Regions from separate parts of the Gordonia sp. PvP123 genome, predicted to be linked through region 2. Evidence: predicted binding sites of a transcription regulator. Region 2 holds the regulator's gene; the other holds the start of a gene.

Region 1 (5,185 bases), on a different contig from region 2:
TCGGCGCCACCCACCGCGCGATGCTGCCGGTGGCGGTATGCGGCGGCGCGCTGTTCCTGGTGTGGGTCGACGTCATCTCGCGGGTCGCGGCCGCGCCTCGGGAGATGCCCCTGGGCATCGTCACCGGGTTGATCGGCGCGCCGATCTTCCTGTTCCTCATGGGTCGACGCCAGTATGTGTTCGGCGGCGGCTCATGACCAATCCACCACCGATCCGCTCGATGGCGTTGCGCGCGAACGCACTCGCGTGTCGACGGGGCGGCCGCGTCGTCCTGCGCGATGTCGATCTCGACGTCCCGGCGGGCACCCGACTGGCCATCGTCGGCCCCAACGGTTCCGGCAAGACCACCCTGTTGCGCACGCTGTGTGGGCTCGAACGTCCCGTCGCCGGCACCATCGACGTGGGTGGCGAGGACCTGCATCGACTCCCGTCGCGGCAGCGGGCCCGCTCGATAGCGGTGGTGGGCCAGGAGGAACAGCCCTCGGCCGAACTGACCGTCGCCGAGGCGGTCGGCCTTGGCCGGACCCCCTACCGCTCGGCCTGGTCGGCCGGGAGCCCCGACGACTCGACGGTGGTCGGCGCGGTGCTCGCGCAGGTCGGCCTCGACGGCTGGGGCTCCCGTTCGTGCACCCACCTGTCCGGCGGCGAGCGGCATCGCGTCGTCCTCGCCCGTGCGCTCGCACAGCAGACGCCGGTCCTGGTGCTCGACGAACCCACCAATCATCTGGACGCGGCCTGGCGCCTGCGGCTGATGGAGATCCTCGACGAACTCGACGCCACCGTGCTGGCAGCGATGCACGACCTCGACCTCGTCCTGCGCCATTTCGATTGTGTCGCAGTGGTGTCCGACGGCGGCGTGGTCGCCCAGGGCCGACCCGTCGAAGTGCTGACGCCGGATCTGCTGGCGGCCGTCTTCGAGGTGTCCGGGACCGTTGTCACCCACCCGGCGACGGGCCTGCCACACCTCCTGCTGAACTCCCCCAACACTTCTGCTCCCCGAGCTCTGACGACAGACACCCTGTGAGAGGACATCCCTTGAGTACGCGCACCTCCCGAGTCCACCCGACCGCCGCCGTCCTGGTCGCCGCACTGACCCTGGGCGCAGTTGCCGCATGCTCGACCGACAGCACCGCGGCCACCGAAGACACTGTGACGGTGGCCAATTGTGGAGCCGACGTCGATTTCCCCCAGCCGCTCGACCGGCTGTTCGTCAACGACGGTGGCATGATCGCGATCGCCCTGGCGGCGGGCGCCCGCGACAACATGGTGGCGGTCAGTGCGCTCGCCCGCGACAAAGATGTTCTCCGGCTCGAGTACGGACCTCAGGTGGACACCCTGAACGAGGTCGCGGCCGAGCGTCCCACGCTCGAGAACATCGTCGCCGCGAAGCCCCAGGTGCTCTATGCCGGATACAACTACGGCATGAGCGAGTCCCGCGGGATCACGCCGGAGATCCTCGCGTCCCACGGCATCGACGTCTATCAGCTGTCCGAGGCGTGCCGGCAGGTCGAGGGTGAGGCGCAGCGCGGCACCATGGACCCGTGGGTCGCGCTCGACACCGACCTGCGCAACATCGGCACCATCACCGGCAACCCGGACCAGGGCGCCGCCGCGGCCGACGAGGTCGCCGACCGCCTCGAGAAGCTCCGCGCCGCATCGCAACCCGCCGACAAGCCCACGGTCTTCGTCTTCGACAGCGTCTCCGACACCATCTTCTCCTCCGGGGCCTACGGCGGCCCGCAGGGCATCATCGACGCCGCGGGCGCCCGCAACGCGACCGAGGACATCGAGGACACCTGGACCGCCGTCAGCTGGGAACGGCTCACCACCGCGGACCCCGACGTCATCGTGTTCGTGGACTACCCCGGCCAGACGGTCGAAGAGAAGATCGCCGCGCTGCGGTCCAACCCGGCCAGCCGCAATCTCAAGGCGGTACGCGAGAACCGATTCGTGAACCTGCCGTACGCGATGTGGGTGTCGAGCCCGCTGAACATCGACGCCGCCGAGATCATGCGCAATGTCCTCGAGAACCGCGGCCTCGCACCGGAATCCGGAATCACCCCGAGCCTCGACGTCGCGCAGCTGGACCTCGGGGGCAACAACTGGCTGCAGTGAGTCGCCGAACGCCCGTAGAGCACGCGGGCGGCGGCGATTGTCGTGCCGCCGCCCCTGGGGGATCCAGTGCGCCCACCGTCGATGTTCGCAACACCTGACTGCATTCAGGCCCCTACCATGAGGCACCGACAACTCTTGGCCGACGAATACCGTTGCACAACAGAGCTTCAGAGGTTGCGATGTAGCCGTGTCGGTGTACACTCGAACATACATTCGCAGCAACGGTTCTCGGGGGGTGGCCATGTCTGACGAATCAGCCACGCCGAAACCGCGAGCCGTCGAACTCGTCACCGAATTGCATGCGATCCTCGACGAACTGCAGACCGTGGACCTGTCACCGTGCACCGATACTGAGTTGGCCGACGTGGCAGCCGATACCGAACGCGCCGTCGCACGCCTGACCGTCGCCGGTGACCGGCAGATCGATCAGGCCGAGGCCCGCGACCTCCCCCGCAAGACCGGCTGCCGCACGCTCATGCAGTTCATGACCCATCGGCTGCGGGTGTCGAACCCGGTGCGTCGCCGTGAGCAGATGGACGCCACCGCCACCCGCACCAGCCTCAGCGGCGAGGTCCTACCGCCCGAACACCCCTGCCTCGCTGAGGCGTTCGCTGCGGGAGCGGTTGGCTCTGCACACGTACACGCCGCACTCGACGTCCTCGACCGCATCCCAGGCACTATCGACCACGACATCAGAGTCGCCGCCGAGCGGCAGATGGCCGAGATCGCCGCCGATTACACACCCGCCGACATCACCCAACTCGGCGCGCGGCTCCTCGCCCACCTCGACCCCGACGGCACCCTCACCGACGACACCGACCAGAAACGACGCCGCAACCTGTGGATCGGACGCCAACGCGCCGACGGCACCGCCAAGATCTCAGGCACCCTCACCCCCGAACTCGCCGCCCGGCTCACGATGATGTTCGCCGTCTGGGGCACACCCGGACTCAACAACCCCGACGACCCCAACTCACCGTCCGGACCGGCCGGCACCGCCGACCCCGACGCCCTGGCCACCGCAGCCGACCGCGACCAACGCACCCCCGCCCAGACAAATCACGACACCCTCGACGCGGCACTGGCCGCCGGCTTCGCCGACGGCACACTCGGAACCTCGCACCGCGGCCTGCCCGCCCATCTGATCATCAAAGCCGACCTGAACGACCTGATCCGCGAAGCCGGACTCGCCACCACCGCCACCGGCACCCTGCTGCCCATCCCCGACCTGATCGCGATGGCCGGCGACTTTCAACCATGGTTGGCAGTATTCAAGGACGCCACCGCCGTCCCGCTGTACTTCGGACGCGGCAAACGCCTCGCCACCCGCGAACAACGCCTCGTCTCCTTCGCCCGCCCCGACGGTGAAGTCTGTTCCGCACCCGGCTGCGACCAACCCGCCACCCAGGTCGAACTCCATCACGCCCACAAGGACTGGGCCAAGGGCGGTCTCACCAATATCGACGACCTCGCACCCGCCTGCCCACGCCACAACCGCATGGTCGGCGACCAACCCGGCCAATACACCACCCACATCGCACGGACCGGACCCGACGAAGGCCGCTGCATCTGGCGACTCAACGCCGAACCCGGAGCACCACCCAACCCCGAACACATCAACCGCCTACCCGACATACCCCGGCGATTCGCCGAACACCTACGCGACATACGCGCCGAGATCCACGGACCGACCACCCGAGGGTTTCGCAGACTCGGTCGCCGGACCCTTCGTGACGCGCCCTCCGCAAGCTCCGGGCGCTCCTCAGGGAGCAGGTCTGACGCGCCCTCCGCAAGCTTCGGGCGCTCCTCAGGGAGCAAGGGGCCCGGCGACCCGTCGCGCCCAAACCCGTCGCGCCCCGACGCCGTCGGCTATGGCGACCGCGGCCGACGCCTCGAACTCGCCTACCGACAACTCATCCACCCACCGGCACTGCCGGAGCGCCTCATCACCCAGCCCCTGACCCCAGTCGAAGCAGCCCTCGCACGCATCCTCGCCGACCACGCGTGAGTGCACGCGATACGGCGAGGCGAACCACGCAGAAACAACACGAGGGGCCCGGCATCGAAATGCCGGACCCCTCGTGGGTGTTCAGTACGCCTGATGCGAGATCAGGCCTGCGGTGCCTCCGCGAAGTTGCGGGTGACCGCCGGGTCGACCGGGATGCCCGGGCCCGTCGTGGTGGAGACGGTGACCTTCTTGATGTAGCGGCCCTTGGCAGCCGACGGCTTGGCGCGCATGATCTCGTCGAACGCAGCGCCGTAGTTCTCGGCCAGCTTGGCCGGGTCGAACGACGCCTTGCCGATGACGAAGTGCAGGTTCGCAGCCTTGTCGACGCGGAAGTTGATCTTGCCGCCCTTGATGTCGTTGACGGCCTTGGTGACGTCGGTGGTCACGGTGCCCGTCTTCGGGTTCGGCATCAGGCCGCGGGGTCCGAGGACACGCGCGATGCGGCCGACCTTGGCCATCTGATCCGGGGTGGCGATCGCGGCGTCGAAGTCCAGCCAACCGCCCTGGATGCGCTCGATCAGATCCTCGGCGCCGACCTCGTCGGCACCGGCGGCGGTGGCCTCGGCGGCCTTGTCGCCTGCGGCGAACACGATCACGCGGGCGGTCTTACCCGTACCGTGCGGCAGATTGACGGTGCCTCGAACCATCTGGTCTGCCTTACGGGGGTCGACGCCCAGCCGAATCGCGACCTCGACGGTCGCGTCGGTGTTCTTCGACGACGTGTCCTTGGCCAGCTCCACAGCCTCCAGCGGGCTGTACAGCTTGGTCTTGTCGACCTTTTCGGCCGCGGCCGCGTAGGCCTTGCTCTTCTTGCTCATTGCTCTGTTCCTTCTCCGCCGTCAGTCGGCAGGGTGTGTGGTGCGGGCCGAGCCGGCCCTCCCACGGGATGTTCGTAAGTGGAGATCAGCCCTCGACCGTGATGCCCATGGACCGAGCAGTACCGGCGATGATCTTCGCGGCCTGGTCGATGTCGTTGGCATTGAGGTCTTCGGCCTTGGTCTTGGCGATCTCACGGACCTGGTCCATGCTCACCTTCCCGACCTTGTTGGTGTGGGGCTCGCC
Region 2 (5,185 bases):
GCGGGATCGGTGGTCCGGCCGGCCGCGGCGAGCGCGTCGGCCAGCGTGGTGATGACGGCGGCGGGATCGCCGCCGGCGTCGACGTCGAGACTCACCGTCTGGGCGGTGATGATCTGCTCGGTCATGGGATGTCCTTCGGTGACAGGGGGTACGGGGTCAACGGGTGGTACTGGATGTGCGGTGCGGGTCCGTGAAGGTGGCGTCAGCTCATGCGGGCGGCTCCCGACAGTTCGGTCACCCGGACGCCGGGGAGGTCGAGATGGTCGGGAGTCGGGGCCTGGGTGCCCGCTAACGAGGCGGCCGCGGCGCCGTAGGCCACCGCCGACCGGAGGCAGTCCGCGGGCGAGGCCCCCGTGCTCTGGGCGATGAGGAAGCCGGCGAGCGAGGAGTCGCCGGCGCCGACGGTGCTGCGCGGCACGATCGGCGGGGGTGTCGCCGACCAGACGCCCGATGCGGTGACCAGGACGGCGCCGGCTGCTCCGAGTGTGGCCAGGACGTTGCCGCCGATCTGTTCCGCGATCGTGGTCGCGGCCTCGACCACGGGTTCGAGGTCGTTGCGCGACAGGGCTTCCCGCAGCGTGGCCGGGTCGGCGCCGGTCAGTTCGGCGAGTTCGTCCTCGTTGGGTTTGATCAGGTCGACGCGACCGGCAACGGTCGCCCGGAGCGGGGCGCCGGAGGTGTCCACCGCGACGCGGCACCCGGCCAGGACCAGGTCGTCGGCGATCGCGCGGTACCAGTTGTCGGGTACGCCGGGCGGGAGGGAGCCGCAGAGGGTGACCCACTGGGCGGAGTCGGCGTGCGCCCGGATGAGTTCGACGAGCGCATCGCGATCCCGCGCGGTCAGCGCGACACCCGGAGCGTTGATCTTGGTGGTCGTGCCGTCCGACTCGGCGATCGTGATGTTGGAGCGGACCTCGCCGTCGACGGGCACCGCGTCGTAGGGGAGTCCGAGTTCGTCGAGTGCGGTACACAGCGGGTCGCCCGTCCGCGCGGGGAGCAGGGCTCGGGTGGACAGGCCGGCGGCCGCGACCACGCGGGCCACGTTGACGCCCTTGCCGCCGGGTTCGGTGCGGACCGTACCGGCGCGCTGCACCTCGCCGCGTGCCAGCGGTGCGCCGAGCTCGAGGGTGCGGTCGAGGCTGGGGTTCGCGGTGACGGTGACGATCATGCGATCACGACCTCGACGCCGCGCGCGGACAGTGCCGCCGAGAAGGCCGGGTCTATCCCGGAGTCGGTGATGAGGACGTCGACGTCGTCGATCCCGGCGAAGGAGGAGAGGTCTTCGCGATCCATCTTCGAGCTGTCGGCGAGGACCACGACGCGTTGCGCGGCTGAGACCATCGCCGCTTTCACCGCCGCCTCGTCGGGATCGGGAGTCGACAGCCCATGGGACTCGCTCAGACCGTTGGTGCCGAGGAACGCGGTGGTGACCCGCAGTCGGCGGAGCGCGTCCACCGTCTCGACGCCCACCGTGGCCTGGGTGAGACCACGGACGCGTCCGCCGAGCGCATGGAGCCCGTCGGGGTGGGTGCCGGCCAGCAGGCCGGCGATGGGCAGGCTGTTGGTGAACAGGGTGAGCCTCCGATCGGGCGCGGTCGCCTCGGCGGCGCGGTAGGTCGTGGTGCCGGCGTCGAAGAGCACGGAACCGCCGTCCGGCGGCAGGAAACGGATCGCCGCCCGGCCGATCGCCGTCTTCTGTTCGATCTGGCTCGACTCGCGCTCGTCGATGCCGAGCTCGCCCAGGGCGCGCATGACCTCGGCGCGCACGGCACCGCCGTGGACCCGCTGCAGATGTCCGGCACGCTCCAGGACGGCGAGGTCTCGACGGACGGTCTCGCTCGTGACGTCGAACTTCTCGGCGAGCGCAGCCACCGACGCCCGCCCCGCGACGCGCACCTCGTCGACGATCGCCTGTTGTCTCTCCTCGGCGTACACACCGCTCCGATCTCCGGTTCCGACCACCCCGCTTGTTGAGGCGTGTGGGATTGCATGTTGTAGTAATTGTGTTTACGCCTGTTTGTGTTGACAAGTCAAGCACTTTTTGTAACGGTGGTCACATCGGTAGTCGAGTGAGAGGCAAGACGATGGCGCAGATCCTGACAGGGACCCCGGTGGTCGGCGGACTGGCCCACGGTCCCGCGCTGTGGCCGGGCGAGCGACCCGATCACTCGCCGGAGAAGCTCGGCGTCGGCGTGGAGATCGCCGAGGAGCGTCGTGCCGACGAGGTGACACGCTTCGCCACGGCGGCCGGCGCCGTCGCCTCGCGACTGCGTACGCGCGCCTCCCAGAACACCGGGGTGACCGCGGAGGTGCTCGCGGCGACCGCGGGACTCGCCGAGGACCGGGGGTGGATCGGGGCCGCGAGCGCGCTCATCACCAAGGGCGCCACGGCCGAGGCCGCTGCCGTCGCCGCGACCGATCAGTTCGCGGCGGTGTTCACCAAACTCGGCGGGTTGATGGCCGAGCGGGTCACCGATCTGAACGATGTTCGCGACCGCGTGCTCGCCGAACTGCTCGGTCTACCCGAACCGGGCGTGCCGACACCGCAGGTGCCCTCGGTGCTGCTCGCCGACGACCTCGCGCCCGCCGACACCGCCGGCCTCGACCCGACGACCACGATCGCGCTCGTCACCCGGCTGGGTGGGCCGACCAGCCACACCGCGATCATCGCCCGGCAACTGGGGATCCCGTGTGTGGTGGCCGTGGCCGATCTCGCCGAGATCGCACCCGGCACAACCATTCTCGTCGATGGGACGACCGGCCGGGTCGAGGTGGAGCCCGATGCGCAGACGGCGCGGGCGCGAGTCGAGGAGGATCGTCGGCACGCCGAGCTCGTCGCCGGGTGGACGGGTCCGGGGCAGACCGCCGACGGCATCGCCGTCTCGGTGCTCGCCAATGTCGCCGACGGATCGTCGGCGCGGGCCGCCGCCGGGCATCCGGTCGAGGGCGTCGGACTCTTCCGCACCGAACTCGCCTTCCTCGAACGCGCCGACGAACCATCGGTCGACGAGCAGGCGGCGATCTACCGCGAGGTACTCGATGCCTTCGACGGCCAGAAGGTGGTGATCCGTACCCTCGACGCCGGCTCGGACAAGCCCTTGAGGTTCGTGACCCACCCAGACGAATCCAATCCCGCGCTCGGTGTCCGTGGGGATCGAATCGCCCTGGCGCATCCCGAGATCCGAGCCCACCAGCTCGACGCGATCGCGCACGCCGCGTCGGGTTCCGACGTCGCGCCGTGGGTCATGGCGCCGATGATCGCCTCGCCGTCCGAGGCGCGCGCCTTCGCCGCGGAGGTCCGCGGCCGGGGCCTGGTCGCCGGGGTCATGATCGAGGTGCCCGCGGCCGCCATCCTGGCCGAGGCCGTGCTCGCCGAGGTGGACTTCGTGTCGATCGGCACCAACGATCTGACGCAGTACACGATGGCGGCCGATCGGATGTCGGCCGATCTCGCCGGATTGACCGATCCGTGGCAGCCCGCGGTGCTCAGCCTGATCGCGGGTGTCGCCGCAGCGGGTGTCCGCCAGGGCAAGCCGGTCGGGGTGTGCGGTGAGGCGGCTGCCGATCCGAATCTCGCCTGCGTGCTCGTCGGTCTCGGGGTGACCTCGCTGTCCAGCGCGCCGGCCGCGGCCGCCGCGGTGGGGGCTCGGCTCGGCGAGGTGACCGCGCAGGACTGCCGCGCCGCCGCCGACGCCGCGCTGGCCACGTCCGACCCCGCCGCGGCGCGAGAAGCTGCCGCGGCGGTGCTCGACCGTTCGGTCGGGGGAGAGGTCAGACTCGCCGCATCACGGTGACGACCTTGCCGAGGATCACGGCGTCGTTGCCCGGGATGGGATCGAACAGCTCGTTGTGCGGCATCAGCCACACATTGGCGCCTTGACGCTTGAAGGTCTTCACGGTGGCCTCGCCGTCGATCATCGCTGCGACGATGTCGCCGTTGTCGGCGACGTTCTGCTGCCGCACGACGACCCAGTCGCCGTCGCAGATGGCGGCGTCGATCATCGACTCGCCCACGACGCGCAGCAAGAAGAGCGAGCCCTCGCCGACCAGCTCGCGAGGAAGCGGGAACACGTCCTCGACCGCCTCCTCGGCCAGGATCGGGCCACCGGCCGCGATCCGGCCGAGGACCGGCACGAAGGTCGGCTCGGGCAGCCGGCCGGCCGGCGGGGTCTCCGGCGACGGCGATTCGCTCGGCGCGATGTTGACCGCACGCGGCCGGTTCGCATCCCGCTTGAGCAGACCCTTGCGCTCGAGGGTCCGTAGCTGGTGGGCGACCGACGATGTCGAGGCCAGGCCGACCTCGTCGCCGATCTCGCGGATGCTCGGCGGGTAACCGCGCTCGCGTACCGAGCGGCGGATGACTTCCAGGACCCCGAGCTGGCGCGGGGTGAGTGAGGCCTCGGCGGCGGCGACGTCGATGGGGGCCTCGTCGTCGGCTCCCCGCGCTCGGCCGCGCCTATCGCCGGTGTCACTCATGTTCGGTTCCTCTCGTCTTCGGAACGTGCTGGTAGATGGCCCGTGGGGATGTTCAGCCGCGTCCGAGCCTAGCGGAGTGCGACCTCCACCTCAAACATTTGTTCGATGTGTCGCGAGACTTTGTCGGTGCGCCGTGCTACAAATTCGAACATCAGTGCATCGAACATCTGATCGAAGTTCGAACACCGGATGCCAGACACCCGAACACCCGAAGATCCCGCACCGAACACCCGGAGGGCACCATGCGCACCGCCACTCTCGTCGCTCCCGTCCGTACCGAGCGTCCCGACACCGTCCGGGCGCGCACCGACCGCGCCGACCGTATCCGGACCCGGACCCCGCTGACCGACGGTTCTCGGCCCGTCGACAACCGGCCGGCAGGCAACCGTCCGGTGGGCGGGTCGCCACTGACGCCACGCGTCGGCGGCACGCACTGCGGCTCCGCGGTGGGTGCCCGGGGCCGCGGGCCGGTCGGTCCGGATGCGGCGGTGTTCCGTCGCCGTCGCCGCACCGCCGTCGCGGTCCTCGCCGGCGTCGGCCTCGCGTTCGTCGTGTGGGTGTTCGGTGTCGTCGGTCAGAACTATTCGGACTCGATGACGCCCGCCGCGGTGAGCGCAGAGGTCGTCCACGTGCGCGCCGGGGATTCCCTCAGCACGATCGCCGGCCGGGTGGCGCCCGAGATGCCCCGCGACATCGTGATCGACGAGAT

The links. The regulator LexA, encoded in region 2, represses DNA repair genes until DNA is damaged. The targets are predictions, from matches to a motif close to CGAACANNTGTTCG.
Region 1: a site for LexA is predicted at 2,318-2,331, ahead of ABIC25_RS06445 (HNH endonuclease signature motif containing protein). Genes of this name have one in related genera too.

The regions. Positions count from the first base shown of each region.
Region 1 is NZ_JBEPPN010000003.1:216,105-221,289, forward strand. It holds gene ABIC25_RS06430 (FecCD family ABC transporter permease) at 1-197, shown strand, start outside; gene ABIC25_RS06435 (ABC transporter ATP-binding protein) at 221-1,024, shown strand; gene ABIC25_RS06440 (ABC transporter substrate-binding protein) at 1,036-2,115, shown strand; gene ABIC25_RS06445 (HNH endonuclease signature motif containing protein) at 2,357-4,123, shown strand; gene rplA (50S ribosomal protein L1) at 4,225-4,941, opposite strand; gene rplK (50S ribosomal protein L11) at 5,027-5,185, opposite strand, start outside.
Region 2 is NZ_JBEPPN010000001.1:344,205-349,389, reverse strand. It holds gene ABIC25_RS01570 (PTS fructose transporter subunit IIABC) at 1-125, opposite strand, end outside; gene pfkB (1-phosphofructokinase) at 203-1,168, opposite strand; gene ABIC25_RS01560 (DeoR/GlpR family DNA-binding transcription regulator) at 1,165-1,935, opposite strand; gene ABIC25_RS01555 (phosphoenolpyruvate--protein phosphotransferase) at 2,085-3,794, shown strand; gene lexA (transcriptional repressor LexA) at 3,772-4,476, opposite strand; gene ABIC25_RS01545 (LysM peptidoglycan-binding domain-containing protein) at 4,719-5,185, shown strand, end outside.